Regions from separate parts of the Actinosynnema sp. NPDC023587 genome, predicted to be linked through region 2. Evidence: riboswitches for the same ligand, from Rfam matches in the RefSeq annotation. Region 2 holds a riboswitch; each other region holds the start of a gene.
What was found. Region 2 has a riboswitch for cobalamin ahead of AB0G01_RS31540 (CbtB-domain containing protein). Riboswitches for the same ligand answer to the same signal wherever they lie in the genome.
Positions count from the first base shown of each region.

Region 1: it holds a riboswitch for cobalamin, as region 2 does, so the genes downstream of both, AB0G01_RS28175 (ribonucleoside-diphosphate reductase subunit alpha) here and AB0G01_RS31540 (CbtB-domain containing protein) in region 2, are expected to answer to the same signal.
Region 3: it holds a riboswitch for cobalamin, as region 2 does, so the genes downstream of both, cobN (cobaltochelatase subunit CobN) here and AB0G01_RS31540 (CbtB-domain containing protein) in region 2, are expected to answer to the same signal.

Region 1 is NZ_JBFABG010000013.1:85,445-93,220, reverse strand. Features, by position in the region: gene AB0G01_RS28175 (ribonucleoside-diphosphate reductase subunit alpha) at 1-2,698, opposite strand, end outside; cobalamin riboswitch at 2,815-3,033, opposite strand; cobalamin riboswitch at 3,390-3,600, shown strand; gene metE (5-methyltetrahydropteroyltriglutamate--homocysteine S-methyltransferase) at 3,719-5,953, shown strand; gene AB0G01_RS28165 (metal-dependent transcriptional regulator) at 6,030-6,704, opposite strand; gene AB0G01_RS28160 (metal ABC transporter permease) at 6,730-7,602, opposite strand; gene AB0G01_RS28155 (metal ABC transporter ATP-binding protein) at 7,599-7,776, opposite strand, start outside.
Region 2 is NZ_JBFABG010000018.1:64,277-72,052, forward strand. Features, by position in the region: gene AB0G01_RS31515 (PIG-L family deacetylase) at 1-281, shown strand, start outside; gene AB0G01_RS31520 (MFS transporter) at 309-1,454, opposite strand; gene AB0G01_RS31525 (PAC2 family protein) at 1,506-2,402, opposite strand; gene AB0G01_RS31530 (HAD family phosphatase) at 2,770-3,453, shown strand; gene AB0G01_RS31535 (CbtA family protein) at 3,663-4,421, opposite strand; gene AB0G01_RS31540 (CbtB-domain containing protein) at 4,421-4,606, opposite strand; cobalamin riboswitch at 4,637-4,827, opposite strand; gene AB0G01_RS31545 ((2Fe-2S)-binding protein) at 5,116-5,793, opposite strand; gene AB0G01_RS31550 (GNAT family N-acetyltransferase) at 5,885-7,066, opposite strand; gene AB0G01_RS31555 (N-acetyltransferase) at 7,179-7,616, shown strand; gene AB0G01_RS31560 (FAD-dependent monooxygenase) at 7,725-7,776, opposite strand, start outside.
Region 3 is NZ_JBFABG010000007.1:249,448-257,223, reverse strand. Features, by position in the region: gene cbiE (precorrin-6y C5,15-methyltransferase (decarboxylating) subunit CbiE) at 1-231, shown strand, start outside; gene cobM (precorrin-4 C(11)-methyltransferase) at 228-971, shown strand; gene AB0G01_RS20875 (cobalt-precorrin-6A reductase) at 968-1,723, shown strand; gene AB0G01_RS20870 (precorrin-2 C(20)-methyltransferase) at 1,711-3,252, opposite strand; gene AB0G01_RS20865 (precorrin-8X methylmutase) at 3,249-3,869, opposite strand; gene AB0G01_RS20860 (hypothetical protein) at 3,866-4,873, opposite strand; cobalamin riboswitch at 4,882-5,016, shown strand; gene cobN (cobaltochelatase subunit CobN) at 5,050-7,776, shown strand, end outside.

The DNA.
Region 1 (7,776 bases), on a different contig from region 2:
CGTTGAGCTTGCCGTCGGTGCCGCGCAACGTGGACTTCTCCACGCTGGTGGCCGCGGTGGACCGCAGGTAGTAGGTCGTCTTGAGACCCTTGTGCCAGGCCAGCCGGTACAGGTTGTCCAGCTTGCGGCCGTTGGGCGCGGCGATGTAGAGGTTGAGCGACTGCGCCTGGTCGATCCACTTCTGGCGGCGCGACCCGGCCTCGATCAGCCACTCGGACGGGACCTCGAACGCGGTGGCGTAGAGGGCCTTGAGCTCCTCGGGCACCCGGTCGATCGGCGCGAGCGAGCCGTCGAAGTACTTCAGGTCCGACACCATCGCCTCGTCCCACAGGCCCAGCGCCTTGAGGTCGTCGACCAGGAAGCGGTTGAGGACGGTGAAGTCGCCGGACATGTTCGACTTCACGTACAGGTTGCGGAACAGCGGCTCGATGGACTGGCCGACGCCGCAGATGTTGGAGATCGTCGCGGTCGGGGCGATCGCCATGGTGTTGGAGTTGCGCATCCCGCCGCGCACCCTGGTGCGCAGCGCGTCCCAGTCCAGGGTGGACGAGGTGTCCATGTCCAGCGCCCCGCCCCGGGCGTCGGCGAGCAGCGCGATCGAGTCGATCGGCAGCACGCCCCGGCTCCACAGCGAGCCCTCGAACGACTCGTAGCTGCCGCGCTCGCGGGCCAGGTCCGCCGACGCCGACAGCGCGTGGTAGCCGATGTGCTCCATGCTGCGGTCGGCGAACTCCACCGCCTCGGGCGAGCCGGGCACGAGCCGCAGGGTGAACAGCGCGTCGCTGAAACCCATCAGGCCCAGGCCGATCGGCCGGTGCCGCAGGTTGGACCGGCGGGCCTCGGGGATCGTGTAGAAGTTGATGTCGATCACGTTGTCCAACATGCGCACGGCGGTGTGGACGGTGCGGTGCAGCCGCTCGGCGTCCAGGCCCTGGGCCGTCACGTGGTTGGCCAGGTTGACCGAGCCGAGGTTGCACACCGCGACCTCGTCGGCGCTGGTGTTCAGGGTGATCTCGGTGCACAGGTTGGACGAGTGCACGACACCGGTGTGCTGCTGCGGGGAGCGCAGGTTGCACGGGTCCTTGAAGGTGATCCACGGGTGGCCGGTCTCGAACAGCATGGTCAGCATCCGCCGCCACAGGTCCGTCGCGCGGACGCGCTTGAACACGCGGATCTCGCCCCGGTCGGCCGCCTCCTCGTAGGCGCGGTAGCGGGTGGCGAAGTCCAGGCCGTAGGAGTCGTGCAGGTCCGGCGTCTCGTCCGGGGAGAACAGGGTCCACTCGGCGTCCGCCTCGACCCGGCGCAGGAACTCGTCGGGCACCCAGTTCGCGGTGTTCATGTCGTGCGTGCGCCGCCGGTCGTCGCCGGTGTTCTTGCGCAGGTCGAGGAACTCCTCGACGTCGACGTGCCAGGTCTCCAGGTACGCGCAGGCCGCGCCCTTGCGCTTGCCGCCCTGGTTCACCGCGACCGCCGTGTCGTTGGCGATCTTGAGGAACGGCACGACGCCCTGCGACTGGCCGTTGGTGCCCTTGATGTGCGCGCCCATGCCGCGCACCGGGGTCCAGTCGTTGCCCAGCCCGCCGGAGAACTTCGCCAGCAGCGCGTTGTTCTGGTAGCCCTGGAAGATGCTCGCCAGGTCGTCGTCGACCGTGGTCAGGAAGCACGACGAGAGCTGGGCCCGGGTGGTGCCCGAGTTGAACAGCGTCGGGGTGGAGCACATGAAGTCGAACGTGGAGAGCAGCTCGTAGAACTCGATCGCCCGCGCCTCGCGGTCGTCCTCGCGCAGCGCCAGGCCCATCGCGACCCGCATGAAGAACGCCTGGGGCAGCTCGTACCGGACGCCGTGGTCGTGCAGGAAGTAGCGGTCGTACAACGTCTGCATGCCCAGGAAGTCGAACTTCGCGTCGCGCTCCGGGCGGATCGCCGCCGCGATGCGCGCCACGTCGAACGACTCCAGCGCGGGGTCCAGCCGGTCCAGCTCGATGCCCAGCCGGACGTAGTCCGGGAAGTAGTCCAGGTAGGACATCTGCTCGCCGGTCGCCTCGACCGGGCGGCCCGCGACCCTGGTCAGCACCTCGCGGCGCAACTGGTCGAGCAGCAGGCGGGCGGCGACGAAGGAGTAGTTCGGCTCGGTCTCCACCAGCGTGCGCGCCGACATCACCAGCGCGACGGCCAGTTCGTCCACCGAGATGCCGTCGTAGAGCGCGCGCCGGACCTCGGAGAGCACCGGGTCCGCCGACACGTCGGCCAGGCCGGCGCACGCCTCGCCGACCACGACCGCGATCCGCGCCCAGTCCACCGGGACGAGGTCGCCGTCCGCGCCCTTGACCCGGAACTGCACCGGCGCGGGTACGACCTGCCGGGCCTTGGCGTGCTCGTCGCGGTACAGCACGTAGGCGCGCGCGACCTTGTGGTGGCCGCCGCGCATCAGCACCAGTTCGACCTGGTCCTGGATCTGCTCGATGTGCAGGGTGGTTTCCGGGCGGGCGTGCTTGAGCAGGGCGCTCTCCACCTGGGCGGTCAACTCCGCCACGAGCGGGTGCAGGTGGGACGCCGCCGCCGCGACGTCACCCTCCACCGCCAGGAACGCCTTGGTCATGGCCACCTGGATCTTGGTGGGGTCGAAGGCCGAGACGGTGCCGTCGCGGCGGATCACTCGAACCTGCGCGACACCGGTGCCCGTGGTTGTGGTCGACAAAGCCCTCTCCTCGCGAGCCTCAACGGCCCGGAGCACGCGGCGACCGCACAGAGCGCGCGCAACGGCGCGACCATCCGTGTCGGCCCGCCCACGAGGCCCCGGACACGCGCGCGCCGGCCGGCGCGCGCATCGACGGCAGGTCTTCGGACTCGCGGACACCCGGCTGTCCAGCCGGACCTACTGGCCGTCGCTTCCCGGGAGCACGCGCTCCCAGTGCTGTCTGACGGCGGTTGTTTCCGCTCACCGCTGCGGGGCAGTCCCGGATTCGCACCGGGTTCCCTCTTGCCTCCTCGGCCCTCGGGGAGGGCGTCGGAACCTTCGACGGGCGAGACACTACATGTTGTAGATCCGTTCGCAACCGGGCCCCACATGGGCGTGTCGCGGGGCGATGTGCATCGCGTGACACGCGTCTCCGGGCCCAGGTCGGCACCTCACCCGCGCCACGCCGCGGTCGGTGGGCCGCGCCGTCGTCGACCGCGAAACGGTTGCGCGGCAGGGAGTTGTGGAGAAGGCGGAACGCGGCTCGCCGGAAACCGGTGCCGGCCGGCGGGAAACGGCCGCATCGCCGACCTCGGAGGCAGCGGGGGGACCGGGCCGGGCTCCCGGACGACTCGGTGACATCCCGCACCGGCACCCGAAGGCGATCGCGGCGGCGGTTCCCGTTCCTCGGGAGAGGTCCCCGCGCTGCGCTACGCTCGCGGGTGCTGGTGGTTCGCCCTGGTCGATCGTCGGTCGGGGCGAGGCAAGAGGGAACCCGGTGGGAGTCCGGGACTGCCCCGCAGCGGTGAGCGGGAACGAAAGCCGTCAACCAAGCACTGCGCGTGAGCGTGGGAAGCGACGGCCGGTAGGCGTGAGGTGTGCGCCCGCGAGTCCGAAGACCTGCCACCCGCCCGCGCGCCCACCGGGTGCGCGGTGTCCGGTGACCTCTCGGGCGGGTCGCGGCGGACGCGGCCTCGCGCCGCCCGCGAAGCGCGCCCCGGGAAGCTCCGGCGTTCACGCACGCTCGCGAGGAGAGAGCTAGTGACCAGTGGAATCGGCACCACCGTCCTGGGCTACCCCCGGATCGGTCCCCGACGGGAGCTCAAGCGGGCCGTCGAGCGGTACTGGGCCGGGCGCATCGACCACGCGGCCCTCTCGGCCGTCGCGGCCGAACTGCGCGCGGCCACCTGGGCGGAACTGCGCGACGCCGGGCTGGACTCGGTACCGTCCAACACCTTCTCGTTCTACGACCACGTGCTGGACACGGCCTTCCTGGTCGGTGCGGTGCCACGGCGCTACCGGCGCGAGTCGGAGCTGGACAGCTACTTCGCGGCGGCGCGCGGCACCGACGAGCTGCCGCCGCTGGAGCTGACCAAGTGGTTCGACACCAACTACCACTACCTGGTGCCCGAGATCGACCCCGACACCGAGTTCCGGCTGGCCGGCGACAAGCCGCTGGCCGAGTACCGGGAGGCCCGCGAGCTGGGGATCACCACCCGGCCCGTGGTGCTGGGACCGGTGACGTTCCTGCTGCTGGCCAAGGGCGCGGACCCGCTGGCCCGGCTGGACGACCTGGTCGACGTCTACGTCGAGCTGCTGGTGGCCCTGTCCGCCGAGGGCGTCGCGTGGGTGCAACTGGACGAACCCGCGTTCGCCGCCGACCGCCCGCCGGCCGAACTGGCCGCGCTCGGCCGGGCCTACACCCGCCTGGCCGCGCTGCACTCCCGGCCGAAGCTGCTGGTCACCGGCTACTACGGCGCGCTCGGCCCGGCGCTGGAGGTGCTGGCGGGCACCGCCGTCGAGGCCATCGGCGTGGACCTCGTCGCGGGCACGGCGGCCGGCGTCGCGAGCGTGCCCGCGCTGCGCGCCAAGACCCTCGTGGCCGGTGTGGTCGACGGCCGCAACGTGTGGCGCACCGACCTGCGGGCCGCGCTGGCCACCGCCGCGTCGCTGCTCGGCTCGGCCGCCGAGGTCGTGCTCTCGACCTCCTCGACGCTGCTGCACGTGCCCTACGACCTGGCCGCCGAGACGGCGCTGGAACCGGAGGTGCGCGGGCGGCTGGCGTTCGCGCGGCAGAAGGTGCGCGAAGTCGTGCTGCTCGGCCAGGCGCTGCGGGACGGCGTGGACGGCGGGTGGGCGGACGTGGCCGACGAGCCGGTCGCCGCTCCCCGCCGGGACGAGACCGTGCGGGCGCGGCTGGCCGCGCTGGGGCCGGAGGACCGCGACCGCGCGCCGTACGCCGAACGCGCCGCCGCGCAGGACGCGCACCTCGACCTGCCCGCGCTGCCCACCACGACCATCGGTTCGTTCCCGCAGACGACCGAGATCCGCACCGCCCGCGCCGGGCTGCGGTCGGGGGAGCTGTCCCGCGACGAGTACGAGGAGCGGATGCGCGAGGAGATCGCGCGGGTGATCGCGTTGCAGGAGGACATCGGTCTGGACGTGCTGGTGCACGGCGAGCCCGAGCGCAACGACATGGTGCAGTACTTCGCCGAGCACCTCGACGGGTTCGCGGTCACCGACCTGGGCTGGGTGCAGTCCTACGGTTCCCGGTGCGTGCGCCCGCCGGTCCTGCACGGTGACGTGTCGCGGCCCGCGCCGATCACGGTGCCGTGGAGCTCCTACGCGCAGTCGCTGACCACGCGGCCGGTGAAGGGCATGCTGACCGGCCCGGTGACGATCCTGGCGTGGTCGTTCGTGCGCGACGACCAGCCGCTGGGCGAGACCGCCGACCAGGTGGCGCTCGCGCTGCGCGACGAGATCGCCGACCTGGAGGCGGCGGGCATCCGGGTCGTCCAGGTCGACGAACCCGCGCTGCGCGAGCTCCTGCCGCTGCGGCGGGCCGACCACGCGGCGTACCTGGAGTGGTCGGTCGGGTCGTTCCGGTTGGCCACCTCGGGCGCGGCGGCGGGGACCCAGGTGCACACCCACCTGTGCTACTCGGAGTTCGGCGAGGTCATCGACGCGATCGACGGCCTGGGCGCGGACGTGACCACCATCGAGGCCGCCCGGTCGGGGATGGAGGTCCTGGACGACCTGCGGTCGGCCGGGTTCGGCCGGGGCGTCGGGCCGGGCGTGTACGACATCCACTCGCCGCGCGTGCCCGGCGTGGACGAGGTGGCCGAGCTGGTCGCCGCCGCGGCGCGGGTCGTGCCGGGCGGGCGGTTGTGGATCAACCCGGACTGCGGGCTGAAGACGCGCGGCTACGCCGAGGTCGAGCCCGCGTTGCGCAACCTGGTCGAGGCCACCCGCCGGGTCCGGGAGACGTCGGCGTGACCTGATCGGGGCGGGTGTCCGGAGCAGTGCGCGGGCACCCGCCCCGACCGGCGCACCGGAGCGCGTGCGACGACGGTCAGCGCAGGGAGACCCACACCGCGCCGGCCGCCGTCCGACCGAGCTCGGCGCGAATCCCGTGCTCGACCGCGAGCACCGCGACGTCCTCCGAGTACGGCGCGGGTTCCAGCAGGCGCAGGTCCGCGTCCAGCACGATGCCGTGGTCGGCGAAGTACTTCAGCAACCCCGCGTCGGAGTCCGAGATGCGCGCCACCCGCACGAGGGCCCCGGCCGGCGCGTCGGGCAGCGCCACCGCGTCGGGGCGGTGGACGGTCCCGTCCGCCGCCGGGATCGGGTCGCCGTGGGGGTCGCGCACCGGGTCGCCCAGGAACGCGGCCATCCGCTCGACCAGCCGGTCGGAGACCGCGTGCTCCAGCACCTCGGCCTCGTCGTGGACCTCGTCCCAGCCGTAGCCGAGCGTCTGGACCAGGAACGTCTCGATCAGCCGGTGCCGCCGCACCATGGCGACCGCGTGCCCCCGGCCGCTGTCGGTGAGGTTCACGCTGCCGTAGCGGGCGTGCCGCAGGAGCCCCTGCTCGGTGAGCCTGCGGACGGCGTCGGACACCGTGGACGGCTTGAGTCCCATGCGCTGCGCCACGACCGACGTGGTCACCGGCGCGTCGGACCACTCCTGGAGGGCCCAGACGACCTTGAGGTAGTTCTGGGCGCTCTCCGGCAGTTCGGCCACCGACATGGGGCCAGGATATCCCGGGAGGTGCTCAACCCCCGCTCGCCTCGGCGCGGGCGCGGGCCGCGACGAGCCGGCGGCCGAGCACGCCGTGGCGCGGTGCGAAGAGGTAGACCAGCAGGAACACCGCGCCCTGCACGAGCACCACCATGCCGCCGGAGGCGGTGTCGAGGTGGTAGCTCAGGTACAGGCCGACCACCGCCGCGCCCACCGACACCGCCGGCGCGATGACCAGCATCCGCCCGAACCGGTCGGTGAGCAGGTAGGCGGTGGAGCCGGGGATGATCAGCATCGCCACCACCAGCACCACGCCCACGACCTGGAGCGCCACCACGCAGGTCAGCGCGAGCAGCCCGAGCAGCGCCGCACCCAGCAGCCTCGGGTTGAGGCCGATGGCGTGGGCGTGCACCGGGTCGAACGCGTAGAGGGTGAAGTCGCGGCGCTTGAGCAGCAGCAGGACCAGCGCGACCGCGCCCAGGACGGCGATCTGCGCCAGGTCGCCGCGGTCCACGCCGAGCAGGTTGCCGAACACGATGTGGTTGAGGTCGGTCTGGCTCGGCGTGACCGAGATCAGCACCAGGCCGAGCGCGAACAGGGTGGTGAACACGATCCCGATGGCCGCGTCCTCCTTGATCCGGCTGGTGTCGCGCACCAGGCCGATCAGGGCCACCGCCAGGAAGCCGAACACGACCGCGCCCAGGGCGAACGGCGCGCCCACCACGTGGGCCAGCACCACGCCGGGCAGCACGGCGTGCGACACCGCGTCGCCCATCAGCGACCAGCCGATCAGCACCAGCCAGCAGGACAGCACCGCGCACACGGCGGCGGCGATCACGGTCGCGGCCAGCGCCCGGACCATGAACCCGTAGCCCAGCGGTTCCAGGAACAGCTCGTAGAAGGTCATCGCACGCCCTCCCCGGCGGCGGGCACGTCGAGGCCGAACGCGCGCACCAGGTTCTCCGGCCGGAGCACCTCGTGCGGCGAGCCGTGCACCAGCACCCGGCGCATCAGCAACAGCGCCTCGTCGGCGAGCTCGGGCAGCGCGTGCAGGTCGTGCGTCGACACCAGCACGGTCGCC
Region 2 (7,776 bases):
TGGTCGACGCGCCGACCGTGGCCGACGCCCGCGTGCTGGTGTTCACCACCAACCGGGGCGGCGGCGTGAGCACCACCCGGCAGGCCGCCGACGGTGGCTACGCCACGCCGTGGACCGACCTCGGCGGGTTCCTCGTCGGCCAGCCCGCAGCGGCCACCGACCGGACCGGCCGGGTCGTGGTGTTCACCCTGGACGACAACGGCGGTCTGACCGTCCGCCGGCAACACGCCGCCGGCGGCCGGTCCGGCTTCGAGAACCGGGTGACGCTGCCCGCGCCCTAGCACCCCGGATCGGAGCGCCGGCCGGCCTCACGACGGGGCGCGGCCCCGTCGCCACAGCAGCAGGACCGGCGGCAGCAGCAGCACCAGCGCGGCCGGCGCGAGGAAGGCGGCGGCCGGCTGGAAGTGGTAGAGCGGCACGAACGCCATCGGCGACGCCGACCCGCCGAGGAACCGGAACGACCCGAGCACCGAGATCGCACCGCCCCGGTTGCCGCCGTCACCTCCCAGCACCAGCGCGCTGAGCCCCACGATCACCGCCTGCGAGAACGCGCCCGCCGCCGCCCACAGCACCCCCACCGCGACCAGGCTCGGCAAGATCCCGATCAGCGCCAGCAGCACCGAGCCGACCGTGGTGCCCAGCAGCACGCACCGGCGCGGGCCGACGTGGTCGATCATCCACCCGGTCAGCCGGGCGCAGATGATCCCGACCACGCCGAACCCGGTCAGCACCAGGCCGCGCTCGCCCGCGCCCAACCCGAAATCGTCGCCCAGCCGCAGCGCGACCAGGAACGACACCCCGCCCAGGCACCCCCACCCGACGAACCCGACCGCCGCCAACCGCAACACCTCCGGCCGCCACGCGGCGCGCAGCCTCGGCGGCTGCGCGGTGCGCGGCTGATCGGCGGGCACCCCGGCGGCGGCCAGCAACCCCGCCACCACCGCCGCGCCGACGAACGCCCACCGCCACGACGCCTCCGCCGCCAGCCCGCCCACCAGCGGCGCGGACGTCTGCCCGGCGGCCTGCATGGACGCGAACACGCCCAGCGCGCGGCCCAACCGCTCCTTGGGCGTCACCGCCGCGATCGCCGCCAGCAGCAGGGGAGTGGTGAACGCGTTCGCCGCGCCCTGCAACGCCCGCCCGCCGAGCAGCACCGGGAACGACCACGACACCGCGCACAGCACGGACGCCACCGCGTAGACCAGGTACGCGCCCCGGATCGTCCGCCGCGCGCCCCAGCGCTCGCCCAACGTCCCCGAGAACAGCATGAACCCGGCGAACGGCAGCAGGTACCCGGTCAGCGTGGCCGCCGCCGCACCCGCCGAGACCGCGAAGTCCCCGCCGATCTCCGGCAGCACGGACGAGGTCATGGCACCGCCGAACGGCCCGAGGAAACCCCCCGCGTACAGCCCGACCACCGCGAGCCGTCGAGGGCTCTTCCGCACCTCAGCCACCCGCCGAGTGTCCCCCACGGGCACCCGCGCGCGGCCCGGGTGTGATCAGCGTCAGATGCCGGTCGGCCCGCGCCCCGGCCCGTGACCGCGACGGCGCAGGTAGCGCTCGAACTCGGCCGCGATCGCGTCGCCGCTCGCCTCGGTGATCTGGATCTCCGCGTCGCCGCGCTCCTCCAGCGCCCGGACGTAGTTGCGCACGTCCTCGTCCTCGTCGGCCATCTCGCTGACCGTGCGCTCCCACTCCTCGGCCTGCTCGGGCAGCGCGCCCAGCGGCACCTCCACGTCGAGCACCTCCTCGACCCGGTGCAGCAGCGCCAGGGTCGCCTTGGGCGAGGGCGGCTGGGAGACGTAGTGCGGCACCGCCGCCCAGAACGAGATCGCCGGCACGCCCGCCTGCACGCACAGGTCCTGGAACACGCCGACGATGCCGGTCGGCCCCTCGTAGCGGGACCGCTCCAGCCCGAACTTCTGCGCCGCCGCCGCGTCGTAGGCGGTGCCCGTCACCGGGACCGGCCGGGTGTGCGGGGTGTCCATGAGCAGCGCGCCGAGCGTGACCACCGTCGTGATGCCCAGGTCCTCGATGTGGCCCAGGAGCTCGCCCGCGAACCTGCGCCAGCGCATGTTCGGTTCGATGCCGTGCACCAGCACCACGTCCGTGGCCGATCCCGGCGGCCGGCAGACCGACAGGCGCGTGGTCGGGAATTCCACCCTTCGGGTGATGCCGTCGACCATGCGGACGGTCGGGCGGGTCACCTGGAAGTCGTAGAAGTCGTCCGGATCGATCTCCGAGAGCGGCGTGGCGTCCCAGGTCAGTTGGAGGTGCTCGATCGCCGTGCTGGCAGCGTCTCCAGCATCGTTCCACCCCTCGAACGCCGCTACCATGATCGGGTTGGTGAGCGGTTTCGCGGGGTCGAAGGGGATCTTGGCGGCCTGGTCCGGATCGGTCACCGGGTCAGACTACGACCACCGCCGCAGACCCGACGCCGTAGGCTTGTGGCATGTCGGCTCGTGTCCCCCCGCCCGTCCCGGGCGTGCCGGCCGACCGGCTCGTCGCGACGTGCGGCGCGGCCCGCCCCCGGTTCCGCCCCGGTGCGCCGCCCCTGGTCGACAGCGCAGGTCACGGCGGGTGTGCCGGAACGGTGGACGCCACCCGACCCGATCCGCCGCGCCGAGACCGTCCGACGGTCCGAACACCTGCGCGGCGGCTGAACCCGGTGTTCGGCTCTCGGCTGAACCGCGTCGGCGGTAGGTCCCGACCAGAGGGGTGCGGGGTGCAGAGCGGGAAGGTCCGTGTGGTGAAGGTGGAGGAAGCCCCGTGGTGAACGCCGAAGCGGTGCGGTGGGACGTCGGAGCGGTGCTGTGGGACATGGACGGCACGCTGTTGGACTCGGAGAAGCTGTGGGACATCCCGCTCTACGAGTTCGCCGAGAAGCTGGGCGGCACGCTGTCGCTGGAGACCCGTCAGGCCATGGTCGGGTCGAACATGCCCACGACCATGGCGCTCCTGTTCGCCGAGGTCGGCGTGACGCCGACCGAGGAGGAGACGGCGGACGGCGCGGCGTGGATCCTGCGGCGCACCGAAGAGGTGTTCCGCGCCGGGCTGCCCTGGCGTCCGGGGGCGCGGGAGGCGCTGCGCGCGGTGCGGGCGTCGGGCGTGCCGATGGCGTTGGTGACCTCGACCGAGCGGGGGTTGACCGAACTCGCGCTGGACACCATCGGCCGTGACCTGTTCGACGTGACGGTGTGCGGTGACGAGGTCGGAGGCCGCAACAAACCCCTCCCGGACCCGTACCTCAAGGCCGCCGACCTGCTGGGGGTGGACGCGGCGGCGTGCGTCGCGATCGAGGACTCGCCGACCGGCGTGACCTCGGCCGTGGCGGCGGGGTGCACGGTGCTCGTCGTGCCGTGCGACGTGCCGGTGCCGGCGGGGGAGCGCAGGATCTTCCGCGACTCCCTGGTCGGGATCGACCTGACCGCCCTCGCCGCCCTGCGCGCCTGACCCGGGCAACTCGATCGGGGCAGTGTGATCGGGGAACTCGATCCGGGCAGTTGATTCGGACAGTCTGATTCGGACAGCTCGCACCACACTCGTGCGAAAACGGCACGTCCCCCGTTGTGCGTACCGCGAGGGGCGTGCCGTTCATCCGCCATGTGCTGTTTTGCTGTGTGCTTTCCGCAGTGCTGTCAGCCGTGTGCTGTCAGCCGTGATCAGGCGGCGACGGCTTTCGCCTTGGTGCCGCTGCGTACCGACGGATCGACCAGAAGGCCGAACACGACGCCGAGACCCAGCCAGAGGGTGGCGGTTTCGGCGAGCGACGCCAGGCGGAACTCCCACAGCACGCTGCTCGGCACGTCCGCCGGCACCGCGTCCGGCGCGCCGGGGAAGACCAGCAGGATCACCGCGAACGCGACGACCACGGCCAGCGCGACCACGGTGAACCGGACCGGCCCGCCCAGGTGGGCCAGTCGGGATGCCAGCAAGCTCGCCCCGAACACCACCAGCAGACCGGCCGCGATGAGCCCGAGGTAGAGCACCGTCCGGTAGTCCACCGTCTCCGGGTCGCCCACCGCCGGCGGGTTGGCCGGGTACTTGACGGCCGGCAGCAGCGCCGCCGCCCCGAACACCGCCGCCCCGAGCGTCACGCTCCGGCTGAACGGCGGCCGGTCCGCGAACCAGCGCCGCGAGCCCGCGTAGGCGGTGGCGAACAGCGCGCCGACCGCCAACCCGACGATCACCGCCGCGAGCACGCCACCGAGCATCTGCGTGCCCCGACCGAACATCTCGCCGTGGTCGTGCGCGCCGGGTTCGACGGTCTCGGTCGCGGCCCGCGCCTCCTCCACGGCCAGCGCGGCCCGGATCGGCACCTCGACCACGACGAGGCCGACCAGACCCGCGAGCAGACCGGCGACGCCACCCGCGCCGATCCCGCGCAGCAGTACGTTCTTGTAGGTGTCCACGGCCGGCATCAGTGGCACGGGACGCCGAGCGCGTGACGCCCGTCGTGGAAGAACTCGTGCAGCGACTCGGCGGCGTGCCCGAGTGCGATGCCGTTCTCCTGGAGCACCAGCCAGGTGACCAGCAGGGCGACGAGTGCGACGGCGTAGGCCCACTTGGGGATGGGGATGGACAGGGGGTGCGCGGGGCTCGTCAAGACGGCCTCCTCCATACCTCGTGGAAGGTCAACGACAACTCTCGCCGCAGCCGGTCTCCTGACTCCCGGATCGCTACCGTCCCCGCGTCTTCCCAGTCGCACCGTGCGACCAGTGACGTTCTCGGCGGGTTGGCTCCCCGGTCACAGTGGCGAGGACCGCGCCGGATTCCCACCGGCTTCCCGTCCACTGCGGCTGTGGAACCGTAGATGTCCACCACGGGCAGGCACAACCGACCAGACGAGTTGTTGTCCACCTCACGTGCACCCCACACGATCAAGCGCCGCTTTTGTCCTGATTCTTGGATTGATCAGGCCGACACCGCAGGTGACGGCTCCGTGGTCCGAAGCGCACCCGGACGCCCTGTCGGCCGCTTTTCGTCACGCTTCCGGCTTTTCATCACGCTCAGCCCCGCCGTCTCCGGTTCGTCGACGTCAACGTCACGTCCGAACTTCCCGACTGGTCGGTGCCCCGGATGCGGGTGGAGGCGGGTGGATGCGTTGAGGTGGACTCAGCGCGGCGGCAACGGGCAGTCGCCGCACGTCCCCCCGCCGTCGAGGCGGTAGTAGAGGCAGCAACTGCGTCGCCGGAACGCGACCTCGCCGGTGGACGGGAGGAAATCACCGGAGTCCCGCAACGGCGGCTCGCCCAACAGCCGCTCGCCCAACGCCACGCACTGCTCGGCGGACGCCGTGCCACTGCGACTCACCGTCCGCAACGCCCCGGCGATCGAGGACGCCGCGTTGCCCCACAGCAGTCCCCGCGCCACCGGCACCACCTCCCGGATGGCGGCCACCACCGGCTCCAACGACTCGGAGATCGACACGCCCGGCACGGGTTCGTCAATCCGCACCCGCATCCCGTCCGGGCCGAAGTGCCACCACACGTTCCCCGGCCGGATGTCCGGCGCGACCCCGTCGACGGCGTGCGCGGCGACCGTCGGGCAGAGCAGCCGAGCGGTGTACCCGAGGAAGAACAAGGACGCCGAAACCCGGGCCTCATCGGTCCGATACCGCTCACCGATGGACCGCAAGGTGTCCGGCAGCACCGCCCCGCCCAGCAGATCCTCGCCGGTCCGCCAACCGCCCTCGTCCGCACCGGGCGCGGGACGACCCACGTCCAAGGCGAAGAACGGGCTGAGACCGCGAACCTGACGCAGGGTGGACAGCACTGAGGAGTAGTCGGACACGTGGCCAGTCTGCCCGCCGCCACCGATCCGCTGTCGAGCCTGTCCGGACTGTCAGGCCTGTCCGGCACGGCTCGGGCGTCGAATCGGTCGGCTACGGGAGGTAGAAGGTCAGCAGGTCGCTCCGGACCGGCGGGAACAGGACGTGCATCAGGTCCTCGTTCGGGCCGGGGTAGACGTCCGGGCACCGCGCGGCCAGCCCGCGCAGGCCGTGCGGCGCGAACAGCAGCGACTCCAGCACGTCCGGCGCGACCCCGGCCCCACCCACCGCGTGCGGTGCCTGCATCACGCCGCCGAGGACGATCGGGCCCACCTCGCCGGCGTGGAACGGCAGGCGGACGTGCGAGCGGTAGAACGACACGACGGCCTCGCCCGTTTCGTCGGCGAACGACGAGGCCGCCAACCGCCTGCCGAACACCGGGCGCAGGTGGTCGAGCAACGCCACCGGGTCGGCGACCCGCACGTAGTACGACTTCGCCTGCTCCGGCACCGGGCCTAGGAAAGGTTCGAGCGCTTCGCCCGCGACCGTCCCCGGCCGTTCGTTCGCCGACCTCGCCCCGGTGTGCGCGATCAGCGCGTGCAGGGCGGCGGCGTCCACGGCGGCCACCTCGCACAACTGGACGCCCTCCTCCGGAGGAGTCGAACGGCCGGTGCCCACCGGCACGCCGTCCCGCTCCACCAGCCACTGGGTGCTGCCGCCCCGCGCCACCAGCCAACGCCACAGTTCGGTCCCGTGCGGCATCCGCAGGTCCGCGTGGCGTTGCTCGGCATCCTGCAACGCAGCCATCGCCGGGATGTCGTCGAACGTCGCCTCGCGCACCGTGTCGGTACTCGTCGGCGGCGTGCCGACGATGTCCCGCGTCGGGGCGATCGGGATCGCGTAGGTGTAGCCGAACCGCCGGTAGAAGTACGGGATGCCGATCATCACGTTCACCCGCTGCCCGCGCGCCGCTGACCGCTCGTGCGCCCACCCCATCAGCTCCCGGACCAGCCCGCGCCCCTCGTAGTCCCGGTGGGTGGCCACCAGCTCGACCTGTCCAGCGCGGATCTCCACCCCGTCCAGGACGAGTTCCTCGTCCAGCAACGTCATCGTGGACACGACCCGATCGCCGTCCACGACGACCGCGCACGTCCCCCACCCGGCGTCCGGGTCCGACACCACCAAGCGGTGGTCGACGGCGTCCTCGGGGTCGCCGCGCTCGGTCAGCAGCGCGGCGATCTGGTCCAGATCACGTGGTTCGGCGGTGCGCAGCGTCAAGCCGTTCGGCAAGGCCATCCGCGCAGTGTCGGGTCTGCTCCTCTCGTCGTGCCACTGGATTTCCCGCAGGTCGTCTTCCGGAGACCGCACCGGCTTTACGGCGCGCTTTCTGATGACGCACAATCCGGCCATGTCCTGGCTGCCGTCCGACTTCGTCCACCCCACCCGCGTCGACCTGGGCGCAGACCACCACCTGAGGCCCATCCAGGAGTCCGATGCGGACCGGGACTACCCCGCCGTCATGGGTTCGCGGGAACGGCTGTGGTCGATCTTCGGCGAGCAGTGGAACTGGCCGCCCGCGACCATGAGCTACGAAGCGAACCGCGCCGACCTCGCCCGCCACGCCCAGGAAGCCGAGGCGCACGAGTCGTTCAACTACGCGCTGTTCGACAACGACGAGACCGCGTTGCTGGGGTGCGTGTACATCGACCCGGCCGAGGACGCCCTCATCTCGTGGTGGGTGGTGGACGAGTACGCGGGCACCGAACTCGAACGCGCGCTCGATGCCTTCGTGCCCGAGTGGATCGCCCGCGACTGGCCGTTCGCCACCCCTCGCTTCGGGCTCTGACCGGACCGCAGTGCTCCCGCCACGAGATGACCGACACCCGACCCGAACCGGGCCTTTCGCTCGCGCATCCGATCGGCTGGTCGGGGAAGGGTGTCGAGGGGCTGCGGTTCACCGAGGAGTTGTCGCGGCCGGTGTGCCGAACCACCGGCGCAGGGCGTGG
Region 3 (7,776 bases), on a different contig from region 2:
ACCGCGCCCGGTGTCGTGGAGCGGTGCCTGGCGGCGTTGCGGCCCGGCGGGCGACTGGTGGCCAACGCCGTCACGCTGGAGTCCGAGGTGGTGCTCGCGCGGTGCCACGCCACCCTCGGCGGGGCGCTGACCAGGCTCGCGGTCGGCCGGGACACCCCCGTGGGCGGCTTCACCGGGTGGCGACCGCAGATGCCGGTGACCGTCTGGAGCATGACGAAGGAGGTCCGGTGACCGTCCACTTCATCGGCGCGGGGCCCGGTGCGGCCGACCTGCTCACGCTGCGCGCCGTGCGGCTGCTGGGGTCCTCCCCGGTGTGCCTGTACGCGGGCGCGCTGGTGCCGGTCGAGGTGCTCGCGCACTGCCCGCCGGACGCCCGGCTGGTCGACACCGCGCACCTCGACCTGGACCGGATCACCGAGGAGCTGGCGGCGGCGCACGGCGCGGGCCTGGACGTGGCGCGGCTGCACTCGGGCGACCCGTCGGTGTACAGCGCGATGGCCGAGCAGATGCGGCGGCTGGACGTCCTGGGCGTCCCGTACGACGTGACGCCCGGCGTGCCGGCGTTCGCGGCGGCGGCGGCCACGCTGAAGCGCGAGCTGACCGTGCCCGGCGTCGGCCAGACCGTGATCCTGACCCGCACGTCCGCGCGCGCCACCCCGATGCCGCCGGGCGAGGACCTGGCGACGCTCGGGGCGTCGCGGGCCACGATGGTCCTGCACCTGGCCGTGCAGCGGATCGCCGAGGTGGTCGCCGAGCTGCTGCCCTCCTACGGGCCGCGCTGCCCGGCGGCGGTCGTGGCGCACGCGAGCCGGGCCGGGGAACTCGTGCTGCGCGGCACGCTCGCCACCATCGCCGGGCAGGTGGCCGACGCCGGGGTGAAGCGGACGGCGGTCATCGTCGTGGGCGCGGTGCTGGCCGCCGAGGGCTTCCCGGACAGCCACCTGTACTCCACCGCCCGCTGCCGCCCGTGACGTCCGGCGGGGACCGGCTCGCGGAGCCGGCGCGGACGGTCCTGGTGCTCGGCGGCACGGGCGAGGCGCGGGAACTCGCCCGGCGCGCCGCACCCCTGGCCCGGGTGGTGTCGTCGCTGGCCGGTCGGGTGGCCTCGCCCCGGTTGCCGGAGGGGGAGGTGCGGGTCGGCGGGTTCGGCGGCGTGGCCGGGCTGGTCGCCTACCTGCGGGCCGAGCGGGTGGCCGCCGTGGTCGACGCCACCCATCCGTTCGCGGACCGCATCACGGCCAACGCGCTCGCCGCGACCGCCGAGGCGGGTGTGCCGCTGCTGGTGCTGCGCCGACCGGGCTGGGCGGAGCGGGCGGGCGACCGCTGGACGTGGGTCGACTCGGTCGCGGAGGCGGCGCGGGTGGTCGGCGGCCGGCGGGCGTTCGTGACCACCGGGCGGGACGGGCTGGGCGCGTTCGCCGCCGGCGTGGCGCGGACCGTCGACCCGCCGGCCGGGCCCACCGCGCTGGAGGTCGTGCTGGCTCGCGGTCCGTACGACGTGGACGGTGAGCTCGCGCTGATGCGCCGCCACGCCGTGGAAGTCCTGGTCACCAAGGACAGCGGCGGCGACATGACGGCGGCCAAGCTGGTCGCCGCGCGCGCCCTCGGGCTGCCGGTGGTGGTGGTCCGCCGCCCGCCCGCGCCCGCCGCGCCGACCGTGGCGACGGTCGACGCGGCGCTGACGTGGCTCGGATCGGGTGCCGGCGGCGCTCAGGACGGGTAGCGCCGGGGCGTGAACACCACGCCGCGCCCGGTGCGCAGGGTCTGCGAGGAGCCGATGATCAGCAGGCACCGCATGTCGATCGCCGCCGGGTCGAGGTCGGCCAGCCGCACGACCCGCACGTCCTCCTCGGGCCCGCCGACGTCCCGGCCGATCACCACCGGCGTGTCCGGCGAGCGGTGCCGGAGCAGCAGCTCGCGCGCCGCCTCGACCTGCCGGCGGCGGCTGCGCGAAGCCGGGTTGTAGATCGCGATCACCAGGTCGGCCCGCGCGGCGGCCTCCAGCCGCTCGGCGATGACCTCCCACGGCTTGAGCCGGTCGGACAGCGAGAGCACGCAGTAGTCGTGGCCCAGCGGCGCGCCGGCCCGGCTCGCCACGGCGTGCGCGGCGGTCACGCCGGGCAGCACCCGGACCGGGACGTCCGCGAACTCCTCCTCGGCGGCCACCTCCAGCACCGCGCCGGCCATCGCGAACACGCCCGGGTCGCCGGAGGAGACCACCGCGACCTTCCGGCCGCGCTTCGCCAGGTCCAGCGCGAACGCGGCGCGCTCGGACTCGACCCGGTTGTCCGAGGCGTGCTTGCGCTGCCCCGCGACGTCGGCCACCCGGTCGAGGTAGGTGACGTACCCGACGAGGTCCTCGGCCTCGGCCAGCGCCTGCCGCGCCTCGGGCGTGAGCCACTCCGGACCCGCCGGGCCCAGCCCCACCACGACGACCTGCCCGCGCCCGGTCGACGGGTGCCCGGCGGGAGCGGACTCGGCGGGAGCGGACTCGGCGGGTGCGGCTTCGGCGGGCGGGTGCCCGGCGGGTGCGGCTTCGGCGGGTGCGGGTTTGCTGGGCAGCAGGGCCAGGGAGAAGTACGGCACGCCGTCCGGGTCGACCTCGGCCAGCGGCGCGGTGCGCTGGCCGCCGGTCGTCGCGCGCTCCACGTACCACGCCTCGTCCAGCCGCCCGGCGCGCTCCAGCGCCTCCCGCACGCGCGGGAACGTGCGGCCCAGCTTCACCACCGCCACCGGGTCGCCCGTCGCGAGGTGCGCGGTCAGCGCGTCCACGGGCAGCGTGCCCGGCAGCACGGTCAGCACCTCGTCCCGCTCCACCAGCGGCCGGCCGATCACCGCCGAACCGGCGCTGACCGACGTGACGCCGGGGACCACCTCGGCCGGGTACCTGTCCGCGAGCCGCTTGTGCAGGTGCATGTAGGACCCGTAGAAGAACGGGTCGCCGGCGGCCAGCACCACGACGGTCCGCCCGGCGTCCAGGTGCGCGGCCAGCCGCGCGGCGCACTCGGCGTAGAACGCGTCGATCTCGCCCTGGTAGTCGTCGGAGTCCTCGGTGGTGACCGGGTAGACGAGCTGCTCCTCGATCTGGTCACCGCGCAGGTACGGTTCGGCGATCCGGCGCGCGACGCTGCGGCCGTGCCGGGCGCTGTGGAACACCACGACGTCGGCTTCGCCGATCAGCCGGGCGGCCTTCACGGTCACCAGTTCCGGGTCGCCGGGACCGACCCCGACGCCGTAGAGCCTGCCGGTCATTCGTCCTCGCTCGCGATCGCGTTGACGGCCGCCGCGGTCATCGCGCTGCCACCGCGCCGACCGCGCACGACCAGGTGCTCCAGACCGCTCTCCGCGAGGGCCTGCTTGGACTCGGCGGCCCCGATGAACCCGACCGGGATGCCCAGCACGGCGGCGGGCCGGGGAGCGCCCGCGGCGATGAGGTCGAGCAGGTGGAACAGGGCGGTGGGCGCGTTGCCGATGGCGACCACCGCGCCGTCGAGCCGGTCGCCCCACAGCTCCAGCGCCGCCGCGCTGCGGGTGTTGCCGATCTCCCGCGCCAGCGCGGGCACCCGTGCGTCGCCGAGCAGGCACAGCACCTCGTTGTCGGCGGGCAGCCTGCCCCGGGTCACGCCGGACGCGACCATCCGCGCGTCGCACAGCACCGGCGCGCCGGCCAGCAGCGCACCCCGCGCGGCGGCGACCACGCCGGGGGAGTGGCCGATGTCGTCGACCAGGTCGACCATGCCGCACGCGTGGATCATCCGCACCGCGACCCGCGCGACGTCCGCCGGCAGACCCGACAGGTCGGCCTCGGCCCGGATGGTGGCGAACGACCGGCGGTAGATCTCCGCGCCGTCTCTGATGTAGCTGGTCACCTGATCTCCTCGTACCCGTCGCCGGTCGCGACGAACTCCACCACGTCGCCCGCCGGCCGGCCGCACCGCCGGGCGCAGCCCGACCAGTGCACCGAGCCCCGGTGCGGGGTGCCGATCCAGCGGCTCGCGTCCGCCCGCACGTCGGTCAGGGATTTCGCGCAGCCCGGCCGGCCGGTGCACGCGGACACCCCGTGCCACGGCGACGCGGGGTCGGTGAACAGGCCCGACGTGTCCGTCCCCGGCGGCACCACGACGCTGCGCCACGGGGTGACCCGGACCGGCGTGCCGGCCAGCAGCCGGGCGTCCAACCGGCCCAGCGGCACACCCGCCACCACCCGGTCGCCGTGCGGGCCGGGTGCGACCGGAATCACAGCGGGCGCGACGACCGCTGGCCCCGGGACGCCCAGCGCGGCGGTGATCCGCCGCACACCGCCGTCCACTTCGGACAAGCGCCACGCGGTGCCCCGGATCGCCTGGAACTCGCGCGCGGCGGCGACCACGGACGCCACCGGGTCCGTCACGCGCAGTCCCGAGTCGCGGCCGGCCAGGAACAGCGCGTCACCCACCAGGCCGATGTCCCCGCCCAGACCGCTCACCGCCGCACCGATCGTGACCAGGAAGCGGCCGGGCAGGTCGGCCAGGCCGGGCACCCGGCACAGCGCGGCGTCCACCGCGTCCACCAGGTCCTGGTTGTCCTCCAGCGGCGCGGCGATGATGTTGCGCATCCGCTCGTGGGTCGGCGAGGGCAGCAGCCCGGCGGCGCGCAGGCGTGCGCCCAGCTCGTGCTCCGCACCCGGGGCCAGGCCCCTGATCTGCACGTTCGCCCGCGAGGTGAGCTCGATCCCGCCGTCGCCCAGCTCCAGCGCGGCCCGCCGGAGGACGTCGAACCGGGCGGCGGTCAGCGTGCCGCCGGGCAGCCGCACCCGCGCCAGCCCGCCGTCGGCGGCCCGGTGCACGTCGACCGCGCCGGGGCAGGCGTCGGGGCGCTCGCGGTCCTGGGGCATGGGCTGGATGCTAACCGCCCGTTAGGGTGACCTCCGAACGGCGAAGCAACAGGAGGAAGCCGGTGTGAATCCGGCGCGGTCCCGCCACTGTGACCGGGCGCGAGCCCGGGAGTCAGGAACTCCGCCCGCCGTCCCCTACGACCGGGGCGAGGACCCCCGAGGGATGGAGCCCGCACGTGATCCTGCTGCTGTCGACCTCCGACACGGACCTGCTGTCCGCCCGCTCCAGCGGTGCCGACTTCCGACTGGGCAACCCCGCCCGGCTGACCCCGGACGACCTGCCCGCCCTGGTGGAGGGCGTCGACCTGGTGGTGGTGCGCATCCTGGGCGGTCGGCGGATGTGGGAGGAGGGCCTGGACCGGCTGCTGGCCGGTCCCCGCCCGGTCGTGGTGCTGGGCGGTGAGCAGAACCCGGACGCGCCGCTGATGGAGCTGTCCACGGTGCCCGGCGGCGTCTGCGCCGAGGCGCACGCCTACCTGGCGCACGGCGGCCCGGTGAACCTCGCCGAGCTGCACAAGTTCCTGTCCGACACGGTCCTGCTGACCGGGTTCGGCTTCGACCCGCCGGAGGCCGCGCCGAACTGGGGCGTGCTGGAGCGGCCGGCGGTCGAGGGCGACGGGCCGGTGGTCGCGGTCCTGTACTACCGGGCGCACCACGTGGCCGGGAACACCGCCTTCGTGCACGCCCTGTGCGACGCGGTCGAGGAGAAGGGCGGCCGGGCGCTGCCGGTGTACTGCGCGTCGCTGCGCACCGCCGAACCGGCGTTGCTGGCCGAGCTGCGCAAGGCCGACGCGCTGGTGGTCACCGTGCTGGCGGCGGGCGGCACGAAGCCCGCCACCGCGTCGGCCGGCGGTGACGACGACGCCTGGGACGTGGGCGCGCTGGCGGAGCTGGACGTCCCGGTCCTGCAAGGGCTCTGCCTGACCAGCAGCCGCGCGGCGTGGGACGGCAACGACGACGGGCTGTCCCCCCTGGACACCGCGACGCAGGTGGCGATCCCCGAGTTCGACGGCCGGATCATCACCGTCCCCTTCTCCTTCAAGGAGATCGACGAGGACGGCCTGACCGTGTACGTGGCCGACCCGGAACGCGCGCTGCGCGTCGCCGGGATCGCGGTGCGGCACGGGCGGCTGCGGCACATCCCGCCGGCCGAGCGCAAGATCGTGGTCATGCTCTCGGCGTACCCGACGAAGCACTCGCGGATCGGCAACGCGGTCGGCCTGGACACCCCCGCCAGCACGGTCCGGCTGCTGGCCGCGTTGCGGGACAACGGCTACGACATCGGCACCGGGCTGCCGGGCGTGGCCGACCTCGACGGCGACGCGCTGATCCACGCGCTCATCGCGGCCGGCGGCCAGGACGCCGACTGGCTGACCGAGGAGCAGCTCCAGGGCAACCCGGTGCGGCTGCCCGCCGGGCGCTACCGCGAGTGGTACGCGACGCTGCCCGCCGACACCCGCGCGGACATGGAGCGGCACTGGGGCGAAGCGCCCGGCGAGCTGTTCGTGGACCGCTCGAAGGACCGCGAGGGCGAGATCGTGCTGGCCGGCCTGCGGTCGGGCAACGTGGTGGTGATGGTCCAGCCGCCGCGCGGGTTCGGCGAGAACCCGATCGCCATCTACCACGACCCGGACCTGCCGCCGAGCCACCACTACCTGGCCGCGTACCGCTGGCTGGAGGCCGAATTCGGCGCGGACGCCGTGGTGCACGTCGGCAAGCACGGCAACCTGGAGTGGCTGCCCGGCAAGACGGTCGGCATGTCCGCCGGCTGCGGGCCGGACGCCGCGCTGGGCGACCTGCCGCTGATCTACCCGTTCCTGGTCAACGACCCGGGCGAGGGCACGCAGGCCAAGCGCCGCGCGCACGCGACCCTGGTCGACCACCTGGTGCCGCCGATGGCCCGCGCGGACAGCTACGGCGACATCGCGCGCCTGGAGCAGCTCCTCGACGAGCACGGCAACATCGCCGCGATGGACCCGGCCAAGCTGCCCGCGATCCGCGCGCAGATCTGGACCCTGATCCAGGCCGCGAAGCTGGACCACGACCTCGGGTTGGCCGACCGGCCGCACGACGCCGAGTTCGACGAGCTGATCCTGCACGTGGACGGCTGGCTGTGCGAGGTGAAGGACGTCCAGATCCGGGACGGCCTGCACGTCCTCGGCGAGGCACCGACCGGGGCCGCCCGGGTCAACCTGGTGCTGGCCATCCTCCAGGCCAAGCAGGTGTGGGCCGGCCAGGTGGCCGCGCTGCCCGGTCTGCGGGAAGCGCTGGGGCTCAAGGACAACACCCGCACCGCCACCGACGCCGTCGAGGCGCGGGCGCGGGAACTCGTGGAGGCCATGGAGGCGGCGGACTGGGACCCGGCGGTCGCCCGGACGGTGACCGACGACGAGGACGTCGCGCGCATCCTGGAGTTCGGCGCGCTGGAGGTGGTGCCGCGCCTGGCCCGCACCACCGACGAGATGACCAACGTGCTGCACGCCTTGAACGGCGGGTACGTGCCGGCGGGCCCGAGCGGATCTCCGTTGCGGGGCTTGGTGAACGTGCTGCCGACCGGCCGCAACTTCTACTCGGTGGACCCGAAGGCGGTGCCGTCGAAGCTGGCCTGGGAGACCGGTCAGGCGATGGCCGACTCGCTGCTGGAGCGCTACCGCGCGGACACCGGCGAGTGGCCACCGTCGGTGGGCCTGTCGGTGTGGGGCACCTCGGCGATGCGCACCTCCGGCGACGACATCGCGGAAGTGCTGGCGCTGCTGGGCGTCCGGCCGGTGTGGGACGACCAGTCGCGCCGGGTGACCGGCCTGGAGGTCGTGCCGCTCGCCGAGCTCGGCCGGCCGCGCATCGACGTGACGGTGCGGATCTCCGGTTTCTTCCGGGACGCCTTCCCGCACGTGGTGGCGTTG